DNA from 3 places in the Bacillus sp. JZ39 genome. Region 3 is predicted to be linked to each of the others. Evidence: a T-box and tRNA genes for the amino acid it is inferred to sense, from the RefSeq annotation. Region 3 holds a T-box; the other regions hold tRNA genes.
What was found. The T-box of region 3 lies ahead of thrS (threonine--tRNA ligase). A T-box ahead of a tRNA ligase gene usually reads a tRNA of that ligase, here a tRNA-Thr.
Positions count from the first base shown of each region.

Region 1: it has a tRNA-Thr gene. The T-box ahead of thrS (threonine--tRNA ligase) is inferred to sense a tRNA for this amino acid. The anticodon was not compared.
Region 2: it has a tRNA-Thr gene. The T-box ahead of thrS (threonine--tRNA ligase) is inferred to sense a tRNA for this amino acid. The anticodon was not compared.

Region 1 is NZ_CP096389.1:88,024-96,052, forward strand. It holds gene lysS (lysine--tRNA ligase) at 1-1,277, shown strand, start outside; rRNA gene M1D65_RS00485 (16S ribosomal RNA) at 1,588-3,137, shown strand; rRNA gene M1D65_RS00490 (23S ribosomal RNA) at 3,308-6,235, shown strand; rRNA gene rrf (5S ribosomal RNA) at 6,291-6,406, shown strand; tRNA gene M1D65_RS00500 (tRNA-Val) at 6,429-6,504, shown strand; tRNA gene M1D65_RS00505 (tRNA-Thr) at 6,509-6,584, shown strand; tRNA gene M1D65_RS00510 (tRNA-Lys) at 6,621-6,696, shown strand; tRNA gene M1D65_RS00515 (tRNA-Leu) at 6,703-6,785, shown strand; tRNA gene M1D65_RS00520 (tRNA-Gly) at 6,826-6,900, shown strand; tRNA gene M1D65_RS00525 (tRNA-Leu) at 6,915-7,000, shown strand; tRNA gene M1D65_RS00530 (tRNA-Arg) at 7,010-7,086, shown strand; tRNA gene M1D65_RS00535 (tRNA-Pro) at 7,114-7,190, shown strand; tRNA gene M1D65_RS00540 (tRNA-Ala) at 7,199-7,274, shown strand; rRNA gene M1D65_RS00545 (16S ribosomal RNA) at 7,447-8,029, shown strand, end outside.
Region 2 is NZ_CP096389.1:161,715-169,743, reverse strand. It holds rRNA gene M1D65_RS00990 (23S ribosomal RNA) at 1-2,435, opposite strand, end outside; rRNA gene M1D65_RS00985 (16S ribosomal RNA) at 2,606-4,159, opposite strand; tRNA gene M1D65_RS00980 (tRNA-Ala) at 4,332-4,407, opposite strand; tRNA gene M1D65_RS00975 (tRNA-Pro) at 4,415-4,491, opposite strand; tRNA gene M1D65_RS00970 (tRNA-Arg) at 4,519-4,595, opposite strand; tRNA gene M1D65_RS00965 (tRNA-Gly) at 4,627-4,701, opposite strand; tRNA gene M1D65_RS00960 (tRNA-Thr) at 4,762-4,834, opposite strand; tRNA gene M1D65_RS00955 (tRNA-Asn) at 4,837-4,911, opposite strand; rRNA gene rrf (5S ribosomal RNA) at 4,957-5,072, opposite strand; rRNA gene M1D65_RS00945 (23S ribosomal RNA) at 5,128-8,029, opposite strand, start outside.
Region 3 is NZ_CP096389.1:3,648,390-3,656,418, forward strand. It holds gene M1D65_RS18705 (transglycosylase domain-containing protein) at 1-124, shown strand, start outside; gene M1D65_RS18710 (hypothetical protein) at 152-589, opposite strand; gene M1D65_RS18715 (YwhD family protein) at 725-1,243, opposite strand; gene M1D65_RS18720 (site-2 protease family protein) at 1,257-1,916, opposite strand; gene M1D65_RS18725 (2-hydroxymuconate tautomerase) at 2,025-2,213, shown strand; gene M1D65_RS18730 (MarR family transcriptional regulator) at 2,256-2,675, opposite strand; gene thrS (threonine--tRNA ligase) at 2,795-4,711, opposite strand; T-box leader at 4,765-4,986, opposite strand; T-box leader at 5,018-5,239, opposite strand; T-box leader at 5,273-5,501, opposite strand; gene M1D65_RS18740 (MFS transporter) at 5,548-6,957, opposite strand; gene M1D65_RS18745 (Rrf2 family transcriptional regulator) at 6,957-7,427, opposite strand; gene M1D65_RS18750 (YwgA family protein) at 7,539-8,029, opposite strand, start outside.

The sequences.
Region 1 (8,029 bases), 450 kb from region 3:
GCGGCAAAGGAAAAGCCGGCTTTGCCCATCTTCAGGATTTAGAAGGCCAAATCCAAATCTACGTAAGAAAAGACAGTGTCGGTGACGACCAATATGAAATCTTCAAGTCTTCTGACCTTGGTGATCTTATCGGCGTAACCGGAAAAGTCTTCAAAACAAATGTAGGCGAATTGTCTGTTAAAGCAACTTCCTTTGAATTGCTGACAAAAGCGCTTCGTCCGCTTCCTGACAAATACCATGGTTTAAAAGACGTTGAGCAGCGCTACCGTCAGCGCTACCTGGATCTTATCGTAAACCCAGACAGCAAACATACGTTCATTACACGAAGCAAGATCATTCAAGCTATGAGAAGATACCTTGATGATCATGGATACTTAGAAGTAGAAACACCTACAATGCACAGCATTCCTGGGGGAGCTTCTGCGCGTCCGTTTATCACTCACCACAACGCGTTAGACATTCCACTCTATATGCGTATTGCTATCGAACTGCACCTAAAACGTCTAATTGTCGGCGGTTTAGAAAAAGTATATGAAATCGGCCGTGTTTTCCGTAACGAAGGTGTCTCTACACGCCATAACCCTGAATTTACAATGATTGAGTTATATGAAGCATATGCGGACTATAAAGATATCATGAGCTTAACTGAAAACCTTGTCGCTCATATCGCCCAAGAAGTGCTTGGCACAACTACGATTCAATACGGGGAAGAGCAAATCGACCTTAAACCGGAGTGGAAAAGAATCCATATGGTTGACGCAGTCAAAGAAGCGACCGGCGTTGATTTCTGGGAAGAGGTTACTGTTGAACAGGCGCGTGAATATGCAAAAGAACATGGTGTAGAAATTAAAGATTCTATGACAGTAGGCCATATCATCAACGAATTCTTCGAGCAAAAAATTGAAGAAACGCTTATTCAGCCAACGTTTATTTACGGGCATCCTGTAGAAATTTCTCCTCTTGCTAAGAAAAACCCTGAGGACCCGCGTTTTACAGACCGTTTTGAGCTGTTTATCGTTGGCCGTGAACATGCTAACGCGTTTACAGAGCTGAATGATCCTATTGATCAAAGAGAACGCTTTGAAGCGCAATTAAAAGAGCGTGAAGCCGGTAATGATGAAGCTCATCTAATGGATGAAGACTTTGTTGAAGCTCTGGAATACGGTATGCCGCCAACAGGAGGTTTAGGCATCGGTATCGACCGTCTGGTTATGCTGCTGACGAATGCCCCTTCTATTCGCGATGTGCTGTTATTCCCGCAAATGAGACAACGCTAATAAAGAAGAGCGGTATCCTCCATAGGGAAAGGATGCCGCTCTTTTTAAATTCCTTAGTATTTCTTCAAAAAAACTATTGCACTATTATTTACTAGGTGGTATATTATTATTCGTTGCCGCTAAACAAGGCGATAACGAAAAAAAGAAATTCAAAAAAAGTTATTGACTTCACTGAGTCAACGAGTTATAATAATAAAGTCGCTTGAACGAAGTGAACAAAATGATCTTTGAAAACTAAACAAGACAAAACGTACCTGTTAATTCAGTTTTTAAAAATCGCACAGCGATGTGCGTAGTCAGTCAAACTACTTTATCGGAGAGTTTGATCCTGGCTCAGGACGAACGCTGGCGGCGTGCCTAATACATGCAAGTCGAGCGGACAGATGGGAGCTTGCTCCCTGATGTTAGCGGCGGACGGGTGAGTAACACGTGGGTAACCTGCCTGTAAGACTGGGATAACTCCGGGAAACCGGGGCTAATACCGGATGGTTGTTTGAACCGCATGGTTCAAACATAAAAGGTGGCTTCGGCTACCACTTACAGATGGACCCGCGGCGCATTAGCTAGTTGGTGAGGTAACGGCTCACCAAGGCGACGATGCGTAGCCGACCTGAGAGGGTGATCGGCCACACTGGGACTGAGACACGGCCCAGACTCCTACGGGAGGCAGCAGTAGGGAATCTTCCGCAATGGACGAAAGTCTGACGGAGCAACGCCGCGTGAGTGATGAAGGTTTTCGGATCGTAAAGCTCTGTTGTTAGGGAAGAACAAGTACCGTTCGAATAGGGCGGTACCTTGACGGTACCTAACCAGAAAGCCACGGCTAACTACGTGCCAGCAGCCGCGGTAATACGTAGGTGGCAAGCGTTGTCCGGAATTATTGGGCGTAAAGGGCTCGCAGGCGGTTTCTTAAGTCTGATGTGAAAGCCCCCGGCTCAACCGGGGAGGGTCATTGGAAACTGGGGAACTTGAGTGCAGAAGAGGAGAGTGGAATTCCACGTGTAGCGGTGAAATGCGTAGAGATGTGGAGGAACACCAGTGGCGAAGGCGACTCTCTGGTCTGTAACTGACGCTGAGGAGCGAAAGCGTGGGGAGCGAACAGGATTAGATACCCTGGTAGTCCACGCCGTAAACGATGAGTGCTAAGTGTTAGGGGGTTTCCGCCCCTTAGTGCTGCAGCTAACGCATTAAGCACTCCGCCTGGGGAGTACGGTCGCAAGACTGAAACTCAAAGGAATTGACGGGGGCCCGCACAAGCGGTGGAGCATGTGGTTTAATTCGAAGCAACGCGAAGAACCTTACCAGGTCTTGACATCCTCTGACAATCCTAGAGATAGGACGTCCCCTTCGGGGGCAGAGTGACAGGTGGTGCATGGTTGTCGTCAGCTCGTGTCGTGAGATGTTGGGTTAAGTCCCGCAACGAGCGCAACCCTTGATCTTAGTTGCCAGCATTCAGTTGGGCACTCTAAGGTGACTGCCGGTGACAAACCGGAGGAAGGTGGGGATGACGTCAAATCATCATGCCCCTTATGACCTGGGCTACACACGTGCTACAATGGACAGAACAAAGGGCAGCGAAACCGCGAGGTTAAGCCAATCCCACAAATCTGTTCTCAGTTCGGATCGCAGTCTGCAACTCGACTGCGTGAAGCTGGAATCGCTAGTAATCGCGGATCAGCATGCCGCGGTGAATACGTTCCCGGGCCTTGTACACACCGCCCGTCACACCACGAGAGTTTGTAACACCCGAAGTCGGTGAGGTAACCTTTTAGGAGCCAGCCGCCGAAGGTGGGACAGATGATTGGGGTGAAGTCGTAACAAGGTAGCCGTATCGGAAGGTGCGGCTGGATCACCTCCTTTCTAAGGATATTATACGGAATATAAGACCTTGGGTCTTATAAACAGAACGTTCCCTGTCTTGTTTAGTTTTGAAGGATCATTCCTTCGAAACGTGTTCTTTGAAAACTAGATAACAGTAGACATCACATTCAATTAGTAATACAAGATATCACATAGTGATTCTTTTTAACGGTTAAGTTAGAAAGGGCGCACGGTGGATGCCTTGGCACTAGGAGCCGATGAAGGACGGGACGAACACCGATATGCTTCGGGGAGCTGTAAGCAAGCTTTGATCCGGAGATTTCCGAATGGGGAAACCCACCACTCGTAATGGAGTGGTATCCATATCTGAATTCATAGGATATGAGAAGGCAGACCCGGGGAACTGAAACATCTAAGTACCCGGAGGAAGAGAAAGCAAATGCGATTCCCTGAGTAGCGGCGAGCGAAACGGGATTAGCCCAAACCAAGAGGCTTGCCTCTTGGGGTTGTAGGACACTCTGTACGGAGTTACAAAGGAACGAGGTAGATGAAGAGGTCTGGAAAGGCCCGCCATAGGAGGTAACAGCCCTGTAGTCAAAACTTCGTTCTCTCCTGAGTGGATCCTGAGTACGGCGGAACACGTGAAATTCCGTCGGAATCGGGGAGGACCATCTCCCAAGGCTAAATACTCCCTAGTGACCGATAGTGAACCAGTACCGTGAGGGAAAGGTGAAAAGCACCCCGGAAGGGGAGTGAAAGAGATCCTGAAACCGTGTGCCTACAAGTAGTCAGAGCCCGTTAACGGGTGATGGCGTGCCTTTTGTAGAATGAACCGGCGAGTTACGATCCCGTGCAAGGTTAAGCAGAAGATGCGGAGCCGCAGCGAAAGCGAGTCTGAATAGGGCGCATGAGTACGTGGTCGTAGACCCGAAACCAGGTGATCTACCCATGTCCAGGGTGAAGTTCAGGTAACACTGAATGGAGGCCCGAACCCACGCACGTTGAAAAGTGCGGGGATGAGGTGTGGGTAGGGGTGAAATGCCAATCGAACCTGGAGATAGCTGGTTCTCTCCGAAATAGCTTTAGGGCTAGCCTCAAGGTAAGAGTCTTGGAGGTAGAGCACTGATTGGACTAGGGGCCCCTACCGGGTTACCGAATTCAGTCAAACTCCGAATGCCAATGACTTATCCTTGGGAGTCAGACTGCGAGTGATAAGATCCGTAGTCGAAAGGGAAACAGCCCAGACCGCCAGCTAAGGTCCCAAAGTATACGTTAAGTGGAAAAGGATGTGGAGTTGCTTAGACAACCAGGATGTTGGCTTAGAAGCAGCCACCATTTAAAGAGTGCGTAATAGCTCACTGGTCGAGTGACTCTGCGCCGAAAATGTACCGGGGCTAAACGTATCACCGAAGCTGCGGACTGTTCTTCGAACAGTGGTAGGAGAGCGTTCTAAGGGCTGTGAAGCCAGACCGGAAGGACTGGTGGAGCGCTTAGAAGTGAGAATGCCGGTATGAGTAGCGAAAGAGGGGTGAGAATCCCCTCCACCGAATGCCTAAGGTTTCCTGAGGAAGGCTCGTCCGCTCAGGGTTAGTCGGGACCTAAGCCGAGGCCGAAAGGCGTAGGCGATGGACAACAGGTTGATATTCCTGTACCACCTCCTCACCATTTGAGCAATGGGGGGACGCAGGAGGATAGGGTAAGCGCGGTATTGGATATCCGCGTCCAAGCAGTTAGGCTGGGAAATAGGCAAATCCGTTTCCCATAAGGCTGAGCTGTGATGGCGAGCGAAATATAGTAGCGAAGTTCCTGATTCCACACTGCCAAGAAAAGCCTCTAGCGAGGTGAGAGGTGCCCGTACCGCAAACCGACACAGGTAGGCGAGGAGAGAATCCTAAGGTGATCGAGAGAACTCTCGTTAAGGAACTCGGCAAAATGACCCCGTAACTTCGGGAGAAGGGGTGCTCTGTTAGGGTGCAAGCCCGAGAGAGCCGCAGTGAATAGGCCCAGGCGACTGTTTAGCAAAAACACAGGTCTCTGCGAAGCCGTAAGGCGAAGTATAGGGGCTGACGCCTGCCCGGTGCTGGAAGGTTAAGAGGAGCGCTTAGCGTAAGCGAAGGTGCGAATTGAAGCCCCAGTAAACGGCGGCCGTAACTATAACGGTCCTAAGGTAGCGAAATTCCTTGTCGGGTAAGTTCCGACCCGCACGAAAGGCGCAACGATCTGGGCACTGTCTCAACGAGAGACTCGGTGAAATTATAGTACCTGTGAAGATGCAGGTTACCCGCGACAGGACGGAAAGACCCCGTGGAGCTTTACTGCAGCCTGATATTGAATGTTGGTACAGCTTGTACAGGATAGGTAGGAGCCTTGGAAACCGGAGCGCCAGCTTCGGTGGAGGCATCGGTGGGATACTACCCTGGCTGTATTGACCTTCTAACCCGCCGCCCTTATCGGGCGGGGAGACAGTGTCAGGTGGGCAGTTTGACTGGGGCGGTCGCCTCCTAAAAGGTAACGGAGGCGCCCAAAGGTTCCCTCAGAATGGTTGGAAATCATTCGCAGAGTGTAAAGGCACAAGGGAGCTTGACTGCGAGACCTACAAGTCGAGCAGGGACGAAAGTCGGGCTTAGTGATCCGGTGGTTCCGCATGGAAGGGCCATCGCTCAACGGATAAAAGCTACCCCGGGGATAACAGGCTTATCTCCCCCAAGAGTCCACATCGACGGGGAGGTTTGGCACCTCGATGTCGGCTCATCGCATCCTGGGGCTGTAGTCGGTCCCAAGGGTTGGGCTGTTCGCCCATTAAAGCGGTACGCGAGCTGGGTTCAGAACGTCGTGAGACAGTTCGGTCCCTATCCGTCGCGGGCGCAGGAAATTTGAGAGGAGCTGTCCTTAGTACGAGAGGACCGGGATGGACGCACCGCTGGTGTACCAGTTGTTCTGCCAAGGGCATCGCTGGGTAGCTATGTGCGGACGGGATAAGTGCTGAAAGCATCTAAGCATGAAGCCCCCCTCAAGATGAGATTTCCCATTCCGCAAGGAAGTAAGATCCCTGAAAGATGATCAGGTTGATAGGTCTGAGGTGGAAGTGTGGCGACACATGGAGCTGACAGATACTAATCGATCGAGGACTTAACCATATTTTTGAATGATGCCACATCTGTTATCTAGTTTTGAGAGAACACTCTCAATTTGTTTGGTGGCGATAGCGAAGAGGTCACACCCGTTCCCATACCGAACACGGAAGTTAAGCTCTTCAGCGCCGATGGTAGTCGGGGGTTTCCCCCTGTGAGAGTAGGACGCCGCCAAGCAATTGCACGTTAGTGCAATTATGGAGGATTAGCTCAGCTGGGAGAGCATCTGCCTTACAAGCAGAGGGTCGGCGGTTCGAGCCCGTCATCCTCCACCATTATGCCGGTGTAGCTCAATTGGTAGAGCAACTGACTTGTAATCAGTAGGTTGGGGGTTCAAGTCCTCTTGCCGGCACCACTTTTATATGATATAATACTCAAGTCTCTTGTAGAAGAGCCATTAGCTCAGTTGGTAGAGCATCTGACTTTTAATCAGAGGGTCGAAGGTTCGAGTCCTTCATGGCTCACCATTTTACGCGGGTGTGGCGGAATTGGCAGACGCGCTAGACTTAGGATCTAGTGTCTTTATGACGTGGGGGTTCAAGTCCCTTCACCCGCATTATATAGGATAACAGTTAGAAAAACTGGACATCCTGTCTGCGGAAGTAGTTCAGTGGTAGAACACCACCTTGCCAAGGTGGGGGTCGCGGGTTCGAATCCCGTCTTCCGCTCCAACTATACCATCCACGCCGGGGTGGTGGAATTGGCAGACACACAGGACTTAAAATCCTGCGGTAGGTGACTACCGTGCCGGTTCAAGTCCGGCCCTCGGCATTATGTTTTGCGCCCGTAGCTCAATTGGATAGAGCGTTTGACTACGGATCAAAAGGTTAGGGGTTCGACTCCTCTCGGGCGCGCCATATCTTTTAATAGAATAGATGGGAAATCGGGAAGTAGCTCAGCTTGGTAGAGCACATGGTTTGGGACCATGGGGTCGCAGGTTCGAATCCTGTCTTCCCGACCATTTTTTATGGGGCCTTAGCTCAGCTGGGAGAGCGCCTGCTTTGCACGCAGGAGGTCAGCGGTTCGATCCCGCTAGGCTCCACCAAAAGTTTTTAAAAAAAGTTGTTGACTTTGAAGAAGTGACGTTGTATACTAATAAAGTTGCTTTAACAAAGCGGACAAACAAAATGATCTTTGAAAACTAAACAAGACAAAACGTACCTGTTAATTCAGTTTTTAAAAATCGCACAGCGATGTGCGTAGTCAGTCAAACTACTTTATCGGAGAGTTTGATCCTGGCTCAGGACGAACGCTGGCGGCGTGCCTAATACATGCAAGTCGAGCGGACAGATGGGAGCTTGCTCCCTGATGTTAGCGGCGGACGGGTGAGTAACACGTGGGTAACCTGCCTGTAAGACTGGGATAACTCCGGGAAACCGGGGCTAATACCGGATGGTTGTTTGAACCGCATGGTTCAAACATAAAAGGTGGCTTCGGCTACCACTTACAGATGGACCCGCGGCGCATTAGCTAGTTGGTGAGGTAACGGCTCACCAAGGCGACGATGCGTAGCCGACCTGAGAGGGTGATCGGCCACACTGGGACTGAGACACGGCCCAGACTCCTACGGGAGGCAGCAGTAGGGAATCTTCCGCAATGGACGAAAGTCTGACGGAGCAACGCCGCGTGAGTGATGAAGGTTTTCGGATCGTAAAGCTCTGTTGTTAGGGAAGAACAAGTACCGTTCGAATAGGGCGGTACCTTGACGGTACCTAACCAGAAAGCCACGGCTAACTACGTGCCAGCAGCCGCGGTAATACGTAGGTGGCAAGCGTTGTCCGGAATTATTGGGCGTAAAGG
Region 2 (8,029 bases), 520 kb from region 3:
CGGAACCACCGGATCACTAAGCCCGACTTTCGTCCCTGCTCGACTTGTAGGTCTCGCAGTCAAGCTCCCTTGTGCCTTTACACTCTGCGAATGATTTCCAACCATTCTGAGGGAACCTTTGGGCGCCTCCGTTACCTTTTAGGAGGCGACCGCCCCAGTCAAACTGCCCACCTGACACTGTCTCCCCGCCCGATAAGGGCGGCGGGTTAGAAGGTCAATACAGCCAGGGTAGTATCCCACCGATGCCTCCACCGAAGCTGGCGCTCCGGTTTCCAAGGCTCCTACCTATCCTGTACAAGCTGTACCAACATTCAATATCAGGCTGCAGTAAAGCTCCACGGGGTCTTTCCGTCCTGTCGCGGGTAACCTGCATCTTCACAGGTACTATAATTTCACCGAGTCTCTCGTTGAGACAGTGCCCAGATCGTTGCGCCTTTCGTGCGGGTCGGAACTTACCCGACAAGGAATTTCGCTACCTTAGGACCGTTATAGTTACGGCCGCCGTTTACTGGGGCTTCAATTCGCACCTTCGCTTACGCTAAGCGCTCCTCTTAACCTTCCAGCACCGGGCAGGCGTCAGCCCCTATACTTCGCCTTACGGCTTCGCAGAGACCTGTGTTTTTGCTAAACAGTCGCCTGGGCCTATTCACTGCGGCTCTCTCGGGCTTGCACCCTAACAGAGCACCCCTTCTCCCGAAGTTACGGGGTCATTTTGCCGAGTTCCTTAACGAGAGTTCTCTCGATCACCTTAGGATTCTCTCCTCGCCTACCTGTGTCGGTTTGCGGTACGGGCACCTCTCACCTCGCTAGAGGCTTTTCTTGGCAGTGTGGAATCAGGAACTTCGCTACTATATTTCGCTCGCCATCACAGCTCAGCCTTATGGGAAACGGATTTGCCTATTTCCCAGCCTAACTGCTTGGACGCGGATATCCAATACCGCGCTTACCCTATCCTCCTGCGTCCCCCCATTGCTCAAATGGTGAGGAGGTGGTACAGGAATATCAACCTGTTGTCCATCGCCTACGCCTTTCGGCCTCGGCTTAGGTCCCGACTAACCCTGAGCGGACGAGCCTTCCTCAGGAAACCTTAGGCATTCGGTGGAGGGGATTCTCACCCCTCTTTCGCTACTCATACCGGCATTCTCACTTCTAAGCGCTCCACCAGTCCTTCCGGTCTGGCTTCACAGCCCTTAGAACGCTCTCCTACCACTGTTCGAAGAACAGTCCGCAGCTTCGGTGATACGTTTAGCCCCGGTACATTTTCGGCGCAGAGTCACTCGACCAGTGAGCTATTACGCACTCTTTAAATGGTGGCTGCTTCTAAGCCAACATCCTGGTTGTCTAAGCAACTCCACATCCTTTTCCACTTAACGTATACTTTGGGACCTTAGCTGGCGGTCTGGGCTGTTTCCCTTTCGACTACGGATCTTATCACTCGCAGTCTGACTCCCAAGGATAAGTCATTGGCATTCGGAGTTTGACTGAATTCGGTAACCCGGTAGGGGCCCCTAGTCCAATCAGTGCTCTACCTCCAAGACTCTTACCTTGAGGCTAGCCCTAAAGCTATTTCGGAGAGAACCAGCTATCTCCAGGTTCGATTGGCATTTCACCCCTACCCACACCTCATCCCCGCACTTTTCAACGTGCGTGGGTTCGGGCCTCCATTCAGTGTTACCTGAACTTCACCCTGGACATGGGTAGATCACCTGGTTTCGGGTCTACGACCACGTACTCATGCGCCCTATTCAGACTCGCTTTCGCTGCGGCTCCGCATCTTCTGCTTAACCTTGCACGGGATCGTAACTCGCCGGTTCATTCTACAAAAGGCACGCCATCACCCGTTAACGGGCTCTGACTACTTGTAGGCACACGGTTTCAGGATCTCTTTCACTCCCCTTCCGGGGTGCTTTTCACCTTTCCCTCACGGTACTGGTTCACTATCGGTCACTAGGGAGTATTTAGCCTTGGGAGATGGTCCTCCCGGATTCCGACGGAATTTCACGTGTTCCGCCGTACTCAGGATCCACTCAGGAGAGAACGAAGTTTTGACTACAGGGCTGTTACCTCCTATGGCGGGCCTTTCCAGACCTCTTCATCTACCTCGTTCCTTTGTAACTCCGTACAGAGTGTCCTACAACCCCAAGAGGCAAGCCTCTTGGTTTGGGCTAATCCCGTTTCGCTCGCCGCTACTCAGGGAATCGCATTTGCTTTCTCTTCCTCGGGTACTTAGATGTTTCAGTTCCCCGGGTCTGCCTTCTCATATTCCTATGAATTTCAGATATGGATACCACTCCATTACGAGTGGTGGGTTTCCCCATTCGGAAATCTCCGGATCAAAGCTTGCTTACAGCTCCCCGAAGCATATCGGTGTTCGTCCCGTCCTTCATCGGCTCCTAGTGCCAAGGCATCCACCGTGCGCCCTTTCTAACTTAACCGTTAAAAAGAATCACTATGTGATATCTTGTGTTACTAATTGAATGTGATGTCTACTGTTATCTAGTTTTCAAAGAACACGTTTCGAAGGAATGATCCTTCAAAACTAAACAAGACAGGGAACGTTCTGTTTATAAGACCCAAGGTCTTATATTCCGTATAATATCCTTAGAAAGGAGGTGATCCAGCCGCACCTTCCGATACGGCTACCTTGTTACGACTTCACCCCAATCATCTGTCCCACCTTCGGCGGCTGGCTCCTAAAAGGTTACCTCACCGACTTCGGGTGTTACAAACTCTCGTGGTGTGACGGGCGGTGTGTACAAGGCCCGGAACGTATTCACCGCGGCATGCTGATCCGCGATTACTAGCGATTCCAGCTTCACGCAGTCGAGTTGCAGACTGCGATCCGAACTGAGAACAGATTTGTGGGATTGGCTTAACCTCGCGGTTTCGCTGCCCTTTGTTCTGTCCATTGTAGCACGTGTGTAGCCCAGGTCATAAGGGGCATGATGATTTGACGTCATCCCCACCTTCCTCCGGTTTGTCACCGGCAGTCACCTTAGAGTGCCCAACTGAATGCTGGCAACTAAGATCAAGGGTTGCGCTCGTTGCGGGACTTAACCCAACATCTCACGACACGAGCTGACGACAACCATGCACCACCTGTCACTCTGCCCCCGAAGGGGACGTCCTATCTCTAGGATTGTCAGAGGATGTCAAGACCTGGTAAGGTTCTTCGCGTTGCTTCGAATTAAACCACATGCTCCACCGCTTGTGCGGGCCCCCGTCAATTCCTTTGAGTTTCAGTCTTGCGACCGTACTCCCCAGGCGGAGTGCTTAATGCGTTAGCTGCAGCACTAAGGGGCGGAAACCCCCTAACACTTAGCACTCATCGTTTACGGCGTGGACTACCAGGGTATCTAATCCTGTTCGCTCCCCACGCTTTCGCTCCTCAGCGTCAGCTTACCAGTTACACAGAGAGTCGCCTTCGCCACTGGTGTTCCTCCACATCTCTACGCATTTCACCGCTACACGTGGAATTCCACTCTCCTCTTCTGGCACTCAAGTTCCCCAGTTTCCAATGACCCTCCCCGGTTGAGCCGGGGGCTTTCACATCAGACTTAAGAAACCGCCTGCGAGCCCTTTACGCCCAATAATTCCGGACAACGCTTGCCACCTACGTATTACCGCGGCTGCTGGCACGTAGTTAGCCGTGGCTTTCTGGTTAGGTACCGTCAGGTACCGCCCTATTCGAACGGTACTTGTTCTTCCCTAACAACAGAGCTTTACGATCCGAAAACCTTCATCACTCACGCGGCGTTGCTCCGTCAGACTTTCGTCCATTGCGGAAGATTCCCTACTGCTGCCTCCCGTAGGAGTCTGGGCCGTGTCTCAGTCCCAGTGTGGCCGATCACCCTCTCAGGTCGGCTACGCATCGTCGCCTTGGTGAGCCGTTACCTCACCAACTAGCTAATGCGCCGCGGGTCCATCTGTAAGTGGTAGCCGAAGCCACCTTTTATGTTTGAACCATGCGGTTCAAACAACCATCCGGTATTAGCCCCGGTTTCCCGGAGTTATCCCAGTCTTACAGGCAGGTTACCCACGTGTTACTCACCCGTCCGCCGCTAACATCAGGGAGCAAGCTCCCATCTGTCCGCTCGACTTGCATGTATTAGGCACGCCGCCAGCGTTCGTCCTGAGCCAGGATCAAACTCTCCGATAAAGTAGTTTGACTGACTACGCACATCGCTGTGCGATTTTTAAAAACTGAATTAACAGGTACGTTTTGTCTTGTTTAGTTTTCAAAGATCATTTTGTTTGTCCGCTTTGTTAAAGCAACTTTATTAGTATACAACGTCACTTCTTCAAAGTCAACAACTTTTTTAAAAAACTTTTGGTGGAGCCTAGCGGGATCGAACCGCTGACCTCCTGCGTGCAAAGCAGGCGCTCTCCCAGCTGAGCTAAGGCCCCATAAAAATGGTCGGGAAGACAGGATTCGAACCTGCGACCCCATGGTCCCAAACCATGTGCTCTACCAAGCTGAGCTACTTCCCGATTCCCTATCTATTCTATTAAAAGATATGGCGCGCCCGAGAGGAGTCGAACCCCTAACCTTTTGATCCGTAGTCAAACGCTCTATCCAATTGAGCTACGGGCGCAATTCAATTTACAATATCCCGTTGGGATAAATGGAGCGGAAGACGGGATTCGAACCCGCGACCCCCACCTTGGCAAGGTGGTGTTCTACCACTGAACTACTTCCGCATATCGCAATAAAAAAAGCTTTCTCCTTATGAGAAACCTTGGTAATAATACATTTAATAAAGCTTCCAAGCGGGCTCGAACCGCTGACCTCTTCCTTACCATGGAAGTGCTCTACCTGCTGAGCTATGGAAGCAATGGCTCCGCAGGTAGGATTCGAACCTACGACCGATCGGTTAACAGCCGATAGCTCTACCACTGAGCTACTGCGGAATAATATAAAGCTTCATAAACAAACATGGTAGAATTAATAAATCTGCTTGGCGGCGTCCTACTCTCACAGGGGGAAACCCCCGACTACCATCGGCGCTGAAGAGCTTAACTTCCGTGTTCGGTATGGGAACGGGTGTGACCTCTTCGCTATCGCCACCAAACAAATTGAGAGTGTTCTCTCAAAACTAGATAACAGGTGTGACATCATTCAAAAATATGGTTAAGTCCTCGATCGATTAGTATCTGTCAGCTCCATGTGTCGCCACACTTCCACCTCAGACCTATCAACCTGATCATCTTTCAGGGATCTTACTTCCTTGCGGAATGGGAAATCTCATCTTGAGGGGGGCTTCATGCTTAGATGCTTTCAGCACTTATCCCGTCCGCACATAGCTACCCAGCGATGCCCTTGGCAGAACAACTGGTACACCAGCGGTGCGTCCATCCCGGTCCTCTCGTACTAAGGACAGCTCCTCTCAAATTTCCTGCGCCCGCGACGGATAGGGACCGAACTGTCTCACGACGTTCTGAACCCAGCTCGCGTACCGCTTTAATGGGCGAACAGCCCAACCCTTGGGACCGACTACAGCCCCAGGATGCGATGAGCCGACATCGAGGTGCCAAACCTCCCCGTCGATGTGGACTCTTGGGGGAGATAAGCCTGTTATCCCCGGGGTAGCTTTTATCCGTTGAGCGATGGCCCTTCCATGCGGAACCACCGGATCACTAAGCCCGACTTTCGTCCCTGCTCGACTTGTAGGTCTCGCAGTCAAGCTCCCTTGTGCCTTTACACTCTGCGAATGATTTCCAACCATTCTGAGGGAACCTTTGGGCGCCTCCGTTACCTTTTAGGAGGCGACCGCCCCAGTCAAACTGCCCACCTGACACTGTCTCCCCGCCCGATAAGGGCGGCGGGTTAGAAGGTCAATACAGCCAGGGTAGTATCCCACCGATGCCTCCACCGAAGCTGGCGCTCCGGTTTCCAAGGCTCCTACCTATCCTGTACAAGCTGTACCAACATTCAATATCAGGCTGCAGTAAAGCTCCACGGGGTCTTTCCGTCCTGTCGCGGGTAACCTGCATCTTCACAGGTACTATAATTTCACCGAGTCTCTCGTTGAGACAGTGCCCAGATCGTTGCGCCTTTCGTGCGGGTCGGAACTTACCCGACAAGGAATTTCGCTACCTTAGGACCGTTATAGTTACGGCCGCCGTTTACTGGGGCTTCAATTCGCACCTTCGCTTACGCTAAGCGCTCCTCTTAACCTTCCAGCACCGGGCAGGCGTCAGCCCCTATACTTCGCCTTACGGCTTCGCAGAGACCTGTGTTTTTGCTAAACAGTCGCCTGGGCCTATTCACTGCGGCTCTCTCGGGCTTGCACCCTAACAGAGCACCCCTTCTCCCGAAGTTACGGGGTCATTTTGCCGAGTTCCTTAACGAGAGTTCTCTCGATCACCTTAGGATTCTCTCCTCGCCTACCTGTGTCGGTTTGCGGTACGGGCACCTCTCACCTCGCTAGAGGCTTTTCTTGGCAGTGTGGAATCAGGAACTTCGCTACTATATTTCGCTCGCCATCACAGCTCAGCCTTATGGGAAACGGATTTGCCTATTTCCCAGCCTAACTGCTTGGACGCGGATATCCAATACCGCGCTTACCCTATCCTCCTGCGTCCCCCCATTGCTCAAATGGTGAGGAGGTGGTACAGGAATATCAACCTGTTGTCCATCGCCTACGCCTTTCGGCCTCGGCTTAGGTCCCGACTAACCCTGAGCGGACGAGCCTTCCTCAGGAAACCTTAGGCATTCGGTGGAGGGGATTCTCACCCCTCTTTCGCTACTCATACCGGCATTCTCACTTCTAAGCGCTCCACCAGTCCTTCCGGTCTGGCTTCACAGCCCTTAGAACGCTCTCCTACCACTGTTCGAAGAACAGTCCGCAGCTTCGGTGATACGTTTAGCCCCGGTACATTTTCGGCGCAGAGTCACTCGACCAGTGAGCTATTACGCACTCTTTAAATGGTGGCTGCTTCTAAGCCAACATCCTGGTTGTCTAAGCAACTCCACATCCTTTTCCACTTAACGTATACTTTGGGACCTTAGCTGGCGGTCTGGGCTGTTTCCCTTTCGACTACGGATCTTATCACTCGCAGTCTGACTCCCAAGGATAAGTCATTGGCATTCGGAGTTTGACTGAATTCGGTAACCCGGTAGGGGCCCCTAGTCCAATCAGTGCTCTACCTCCAAGACTCTTACCTTGAGGCTAGCCCTAAAGCTATTTCGGAGAGAACCAGCTATCTCCAGGTTCGATTGGCATTTCACCCCTACCCACACCTCATCCCCGCACTTTTCAACGTGCGTGGGTTCGGGCCTCCATTCAGTGTTACCTGAACTTCACCCTGGACATGGGTAGATCACCTGGTTTCGGGTCTACGACCACGTACTCATGCGCCCTATTCAGACTCGCTTTCGCTGCGGCTCCGCATCTTCTGCTTAACCTTGCACGGGATCGTAACTCGCCGGTTCATTCTACAAAAGGCACGCCATCACCCGTTAACGGGCTCTGACTACTTGTAGGCACACGGTTTCAGGATCTCTTTCACTCCCCTTCCGGGGTGCTTTTCACCTTTCCCTCACGGTACTGGTTCACTATCGGTCACTAGGGAGTATTTAGCCTTGGGAGATGGTCCTCCCGGATTCCGACGGAATTTCACGTGTTCCGCCGTACTCAGGATCCACTCAGGAGAGAACGAAGTTTTGACTACAGGGCTGTTACCTCCTATGGCGGGCCTTTCCAGACCTCTTCATCTACCTCGTTCCTTTGTAACTCCGTACAGAGTGTCCTACAACCCCAAGAGGCAAGCCTCTTGGTTTGGGCTAATCCCGTTTCGCTCGCCGCTACTCAGGGAATCGCATTTGCTTTCTCTTCCTCCGGGTACTTAGATGTTTCAGTTCCCCGGGTCTGCCTTCTCATATCCTATGAATTCAGATATGGATACCACTCCATTACGAGTGGTGGGTTTCCCCATTCGGAAATCTCCGGATCAAAGCTTGCTTACAGCTCCCCGAAGCATATCGGTGTTCGTCCCGTCCTTCATCGGCTCCTAGTGCCAAGGCATC
Region 3 (8,029 bases):
AGAACCCGCAAACGTGTGCTACGGGGCAGAACCCGCAAAACAAACAAAAGACCGGCTTCCATCCAAAGAAAAGCCTGCTTCCGAGAAAAAGTGGTGGGACAAATGGCTGGGGCGACATCATTGAAAATAACCCGGCTCCTCGGAGGCCGGGTTATTCGTATGGTTGGTCAATGACCCATGGAAGAAGCGTAACACAATCGAGCTGAATAATTGGTTTTGGAAAACCCTTAGGAATGTAAATTTGGTGTTGCGGCACTGAAAATGAAATATGCCACGAGAAATCAATCTTTTTCGGATTCCATTCTTGTTTTCCTTCAACAATACGGCCTACTATAAAATAACTCGCTATATAAAAGTGCAGATGATCTTTTACCCCATGATAATTTATATCTGTGCATTTGGACGGAATGAGGCCGAAACTTTCTAATACTTGTGCTTTTTGGACTGGCAGTTCATTCACTGCCTCGTAATAGTTAAGACAGTTACCGCATTCACACATATCCTCTATATCTTTCTCATATTGCTTTCTCGTTTCTTCCACGTCGGCTTTTATCAACCAATCGCCGACTCGAATGGTTTCGTACATCATATCCCCCTAAAAATGAAAAACCCCGAGTCTTGTTTCGGCTCGGGATTTTCCATGTCCTATTTCTGTATCACCAGTTTACTCAATGTTTACGAAAAATATCTCAAATACTTTAAAAGTTCACAGAAAATTCATAAATTAATTGTTTTCTGGAAGCAGGCTCGTTTTTAACTCATCTGAGGAACGGTCCCATAGGCCCTGATCATGCTTTTTCAGAAATTCGCCTAGTACACGCTTCGAGCTGTCGTCCATTTTATCAACGATGATTTTCCGTTTCATGGATTTATCCATCAGATTCACATGCTCAGGCAGTGACTTGTAGCCTCTTCTGATGCTTCTGTCGACCGTCATTTCACAGGCTGTCACACCAGCGTAATAAGGCCCCTCTTCTCTTCTGTCAATCGTCACCCACACAAGCCAGTATGGTTTTCCGTTCGGAACTTCTTCTTTATTCGGGAGAAATTTAATTCCTTTTTCAACGGTGCTGCGGGCATGCATGGCACCGATGTCTACGAACGCTTCTTTTTCCTCTACATCGACGAATACTGGAGAAATGTTATCAAGGCTGAGTGCCCCTACGCCAAAACCGCCGTGTCCGTCTGTCGGGTCACTTTTGATAATATTAAACCCGATTGATTTTTTCTTTTTTTCTTCCATGAAGTTCTACCTCCTACAAAAGCGGTTGAAATATCGCTGAAAACAGCTTTAAAATCGAATCTCTTCCTGCATTGAGCATCGGCCACAGCACGTAAGATCCTAGCGGCGTCACAAACAGCACCAAAAATACGATAAAGCCGTAGCTCTCCGCCTGCGTCATTTTGGCACGCACGCCCGGCGGAACGAGATCTTCTATAATTCGATAGCCATCGAGCGGAGGAAGCGGCAGCAGATTAAATAAAAACAAGACAAGATTCAGCTGTATCCAAATAGAAAAAAACTGATCCAGCCCCGTGCTGAACGCCGCAAGCATTTCCATTCCGTACGCATGCATCAACACTAACAAAAAGAAACCAATAAACGCAAGAATCAGGTTACTGACGGGCCCGGCTATAGATACGAGCACACCGGCAAGCCGAGGCTTCTTAAAGAAGCGGCGATTCACGGGAATGGGGCGCGCCCACCCGAAGCCGGCCACCAAAATCAAAATGGTTCCGAACGGATCAAGGTGTTTAATGGGATTCAGCGTCAGTCTTCCTTGTTTTTTCGCCGTATCGTCACCGAATTTGTATGCGACATAAGCGTGGGCAAGCTCGTGCATCGTAAACGACACAATTAGCGTGATGACGAGGTATGGCATTAAAGATAACGGATAATATAAAAAACGGTCCAAGTGAGATATCCCTCTTTCTCAAAATGCAAGAATTTACTTTATTCAGTATACTATAAGAAGCCTCTTTTTCTAAAGAGAGGAAACGAGATAAAGGAGGATTCAGCACCTATGCCATACGTAACTGTCAAAATGCTCGAAGGCCGTACAGACGAGCAAAAACGCAATCTTGTCGAGAAAGTAACAGAAGCCGTAAAGGAAACAACCGGTGCTTCTGAAGAAAAAATTGTTGTCTTTATAGAAGAAATGAGAAAAGACCATTATGCCGTCGCAGGCAAACGCCTGAGCGATATGGAATAATCTCTATAAAGCCGGCGCTTCGCGCACCGGCTTTTATTATCCCTATTGAGCCAGCTTCGCAATAATCGCCAAGAACGTCTCTTTCTCTTCGGCTGTTAAACGTTCAAACATGCCGTCAATCAGCTGCTGGCGGTTTTCGATCATTTGTTCAGCCGCTCCCCGGCCCGATTCAGAAAGCGTAATCCATACAGTGCGGCGGTCATTATTATTTCTGGATCTCTCAATAAACCCTTCCTGCTCTAAATGATTCAGAGCTGTGGTCGTGGCAGAGGGAGACAGTGTGACCTCCTTCAAAATATCCTTTATGGTGCAGCTCCCATGTCTGTATATGATCCGCAGAATAAACCCTCTTACATTATTCACGTGTTTCGGAACGGTGGCTTCATCTAATTGCTTCGTGCTTTTCAAATATTTTGTAAGTGCGTGATCCAGCAAATTTGCTTCCAGTTTGTCATGGTCCATGTCAATTTCCCCATTTCGAGATGCATTCATAACATACGAACGATATGATTTACTTATTATTTTACTGATTCCGAATAGGGAAAGTCAAAAAAGCAAAATATGAATTCACAGCTTTTATCCTACATGCCTCGATTTTCCACCTGTTTCACAAGCTCATCTTTAAATGTCTGAAAAGGAACTTGTTCATTCTGCTGATATCCGAATTGGCGGACGTTTACCGCATCCTCCTGCTCCTCATGATCTCCAAGCACCAGCACGTACGGAATTTTTTGCACCTGCGATTCTCTGATTTTATAGCCCAGCTTCTCATTGCGCTCATCAATGCCGGCTCTTATCCCCGCCTGCTTCAGCTCCGCCTGCACCTTTCTGCAATAGTCTAAGTGAACGTGCGAAACCGGTATGATTTGAACCTGGATCGGTGCGAGCCAGACTGGAAAAGCCCCGCCGTAATGCTCGATCAAAATGCCGAAGAAACGGTCGATTGAGCCGAAAACCGCTCTGTGGATGACAACGGGACGAACCTTCTCATTGAGTTCGTTGATATATGTTAAATCAAATTTTTCCGGCATTTGAAAATCAAGCTGAATTGTCGCGCATTGGTGGCTCCGTTTCAGGGCATCTTTTATGTGGAAATCAATTTTCGGCCCGTAAAACGCCCCATCGCCTTCATTGATCTCATAAGAGAGGCCAAGCTCCTCAAGGACGCGTGCTAAGGCACGTTCCGACGCTTCCCAAAGGCTGTCATCGCCTAATGAATCCTCCGGGCGAGTCGAAAGCTCAACAGAATACTCGAAACCAAATGTCCGATATACCTCATCAATCAGCCGAATCGCTTCTTTGATCTCACTCTCAATCTGATCCTCCCGAACGAAAATATGGGCGTCATCCTGACAGAACGTCCGAACGCGAAGCATTCCGTTTAAAGCGCCGCTGTATTCATGGCGGTGCACCTGTCCGAATTCCGCCATGCGAATTGGCAGATCCCGATAAGAATACAGGCTGTTTTTAAAAATGAGCATGTGGCCGGGGCAATTCATCGGCTTCATTGCGAATCTTGTATCATCCACTTCTGAAAAGTACATATTGTCGCGATAATGGTCCCAATGGCCTGACTGCTCCCATAACCGCTGATTCATCATAAACGGCGTACGCACCTCATCGTAGCCGGCATTTGTTTGCAGCTCACGCGAGAAGCGCTCCAGCTCATTACGGACAATCTGCCCTTTCGGCAAATAAAACGGCATCCCCGGCGCTTCTTCAGAAAACATAAACAGCCCTAACTGTTTGCCGAGCTTGCGATGGTCTCGTTTTGCCGCTTCTTCCAGCATATGCAGGTGCGCATCCAAATCTTTTTTCTTTTGAAAGGCAACCCCGTACACCCGCTGCAGGACTTCATTTTTGCTGTCTCCGCGCCAATAAGCGCCTGATACTCTTGTCAGTTTGAACGCCTTGATCATCCCTGTAGAAGGAAGATGCGGCCCTCGGCACAGGTCAACGAATTCCCCTTGCTGGTACAGTGTGATATCCTCCCCGCGCGGAATATCCTTTAAAATCTCAAGCTTGAACCGCTCGTCTTTTTGTGCAAACAGCTCTTCAGCTTCTTCGTAAGAAACCTCTATACGTTTGATTTCAAGGTTCTCATTTATTATGTTTTTCATTTCTTTTTCGATGGCCTCTAAGTCTCCTGATGCCAAGCTTTTCCCCAGCTTCATGTCATAGTAGAAGCCGTCTTCAATCACAGGCCCTACCCCCAATGACACTTCGCCGTACAGCCGTTTTACTGCTTGGGCCAGCACGTGCGCTGTTGTGTGGCGAAGCACCTGCAAGCCTTCTTGTGAATCGAGTGTGACAATCGAAAGCTCAGCATCCTCCTCCAGCTTGAAACTGAGATCAACAAGCTTGCCGTTGACCTGACCTGCGGCCGCCTTCTTTTGCAGACTGGAACTGATAGAACCAGCCGCTTCTTTGATTGTGATGCCTTTCGGATATTCCTGGATCTGTCCGTCCGGAAGCTGAATGTGTACATGTTTACTCATTTTAAAACACTCCTTATTCATTGTTTTATATAAAAAAACACACCCGTCCCGCAGATAGGGACGAGTGTGTGATTAACCCGTGGTTCCACCCAAGTTCCCGACAAATACTATATTGTCGGCTCGGTGCTGTAACGCAGCATAGACGGCATTGGATACTTCAGTTCCCCAATGCTGCTCCAAGGCGGTAAATGATATTCCTAAGCTGGGAAGCTCTCACCTTACCTTCCCTCTCTGAAAACCGTAACTATCATTCATGTCCTTTTCATCGCATGTATTCAATTCATAAAAAAACACACCCGTCCCACAGATAGGGACGAGTGTGTGATTAACCCGTGGTTCCACCCAAGTTCCCGACAAATACTATATTGTCGGCTCGGTGCTGTAACGCAGCATAGACGGCATTGGATACTTCAGTTCCCCAATGCTGCTCCAAGGCGGTAAATGATATTCCTAAGCTGGGAAGCTCTCACCTTACCTTCCCTCTCTGAAAACCGTAACTATCATTCGTGTCCTTTTCAACGCATTTATGTAGTTCATATAAAAAAACACACCCATCCCTCTAAAAGGGACGAATGTGTTGATCATCCGTGGTTCCACCCAAATTCCCGATCAATTACACATGGTGATCGGCTTAAAGATGCTGTAACGCAGCATGACGGTATCAGATACTTGTTTTCCCCGATACGGCTCAAAGGCGGTAAGCTGCTTTCCCTGCGTTAGGAAGATCTCAGCTGTCCTTCCCTCTCTGGAAACCGTAAAAAGCATCTCGTGTCCTTATCAGTGCCTGTTGTTTCAATAATTTTTTATATCTTACTATATATTCCCACAAAGCGCAATCAGTGATTTACATTTTTTTCTGACGCGGCAGTCCCGTTATGGGCAGCCAGAAACAGCCATACAAGTAATGCAGCGAGGCTGTATGCCGCTCCCATCATCAAAAACGTAAACCCGGCACCAGCATACCAAGTGGCGGACAGATGAATGATCACCCCGGTTATCGCTACGCCGACCAAGGCTCCGATTTGCCGGTTTGCATTTAACGCCGCACCGGCGATATTCGCATGTCTTTGCCCGGCAGCCTGCATGATCACAGTTGTCATGGCAGGAACTGTAATACCGGTACAGAGGTTCATAACAGACATCAACACCGCCAGCTGCCAATAAGGAAAATCCGGAGAAATCAGCACAAACAACAGCAATGCAATGATACAGCTGACCGACATTGATACAAACATAAGCTGACCGGCTTCAAACCGATTCGCCAGACGGGCAAACAGCAGATTGCCGATCACGAAGACCGCCATCATCGGGAGCAGCTCCACTCCAGCCATAAAGGAACTTGCCCCTCCTGCTTCCTGCAAAAAAAGGCTGAGCATAAACATGCCGCCAAAAAGGGCGAAATTCAGCAAAAACCCGATAAATTGGGCAGCTGAGAAGCGGCCGTTTTTGTATAAGGACGTCGGCAGGATGGGTGCTTTTGCAGAAATTTCCCGCAGCAAAAACAGCACAAATGCCAAAATCGCTGCAGTAAATGCTGCAAGAATCACTGGCGAGCGCCAGCCCGCTGAAGGCCCCTGTATCAAAGCATAGGAAAGAAACCCGAGAGCCATCATGCCAAGCAGATGCCCGATGATGTTCACGCGGCTGCTTTTTCCCGGAACGCGGCTGAGGATTCGGTAAGCTGAAATGAGCGCAGCAGCCCCTATTGGCACATTGATTAGAAAAATACTCTGCCAGCCCGCCAACTCTACCAGCACGCCCCCGATAAAAGGCCCAAGGGCTGAAGCGGCGGAAACAAGCGCGGCCCACAGCCCAAACATTCTCGCCCGCACCCGCTCATCAGGGTAAGAGGCAGCCAAAAGGCTGAGTGAGCTTGGCATAAACAAAGCTGCTCCAATTCCCTGTATGAGACGTCCGGCAATCAGCATCTGCCCATTTATAGATGCAGCGCATAAACAGGAGGCCAGAACAAAAACGGCTAGACCCAAGATATAGATCGTCTTCGAGCCGAAACGGTCAGCCAAGGCTCCGCCCGCCAGCAGAAGCGACGCAAAAGTAAGAATGTACCCGTCCACAACCCACGTTACACCTGAAAGTGACATTGAAAGAGTGTTTTTCATATCAGCCATCGCCACATTCACAACGGTCACATCAAGAGTTGCCATGAGGAAACCAAGTGCGAGCACGATCAGCACGGATATGCCTGTTGATGATGTTGATTCTTGTATAGACCCGCTATTTTTCATTACAATTGCCCTTTCACTTGCTTGATTACCCACTCATCTATTTTTTCAAGATCATACAATTCCCCGACTCTGTCCATGACATGCTGCAAGGATTCTTCTTTCATGAGATTGGACCATTTATCCTCGATTTCCCCCATGACTGTCTCCAGCACACAGTGACTTTCACCCTCAAATACAGATTGCAGCAGGCCTTTCCCCTGATACATCGAACCTCTGCCTTCGACCGCTTGATAAACATCATAAAGCGTAATGTCAGCCAAAGGCTTCGTCAGGGTAAAACCGCCCTTCGTCCCTGGTAAGGATTCTGCCAAACCGGCTTGAACCAATGTTCTCATCAGCTTCTTCAAGTAAGACGGAGACACGCGCAATCGCTGGCTTATAGCCTCTGACGTCAAAGAAGCCTGTACAGGCAGCCGTGACAGTAACAGCAGCACAGAAACCGCCTGCTCCATTCCTGATTTCATTTTCATCCTATTCACTCCTGATTCATTATGGATAACTATTATCCATAATGAATCTCTTAGCAGCTTTTGTCAATAAAAAAAGCAAAAGAAACGATTCCTTTCTTTTGCTTGGTATGGTTAACAAATCTGCTTCAGTTCCTCTATGTATTGAAGCGCTTCGTCATATTCTTCATTTGTATATTTTTGCTTGCTTTTGATGGTAAAGACTTTTTCTTTCTTTTCCTCATCCTCAAGCCCGTCAAAGTAAAGGATCGTGGAAACCAGCTCTAAAAACCGTGATGAACGGCTGTTTACACTGTCGATATAGCCTTTCATATCCGGCATGTCCAGATCAGCATGGTCTAAAAATGCGGAGCCTGTCTCAGTCAGAGAATACCGATATTGAAAGTAGCCGCCCTTTTTTTCCTTCACCTCATGCAGAAATCCAAGGTTGCACAGCTCTTCAATCTGGAGCGTCAGTTCCTCTGAATATGGTCCGTAAAAGTGAAAATCATATTTCTCATAGAAAGGAAACTGCATTTTCTTGGCGATATAAATCATTTTCTGCAGCTTCTTTCGCCCGATGATTTCTCCAGAATCCGAGAACACCTTCATCAGTTTTGCATGTT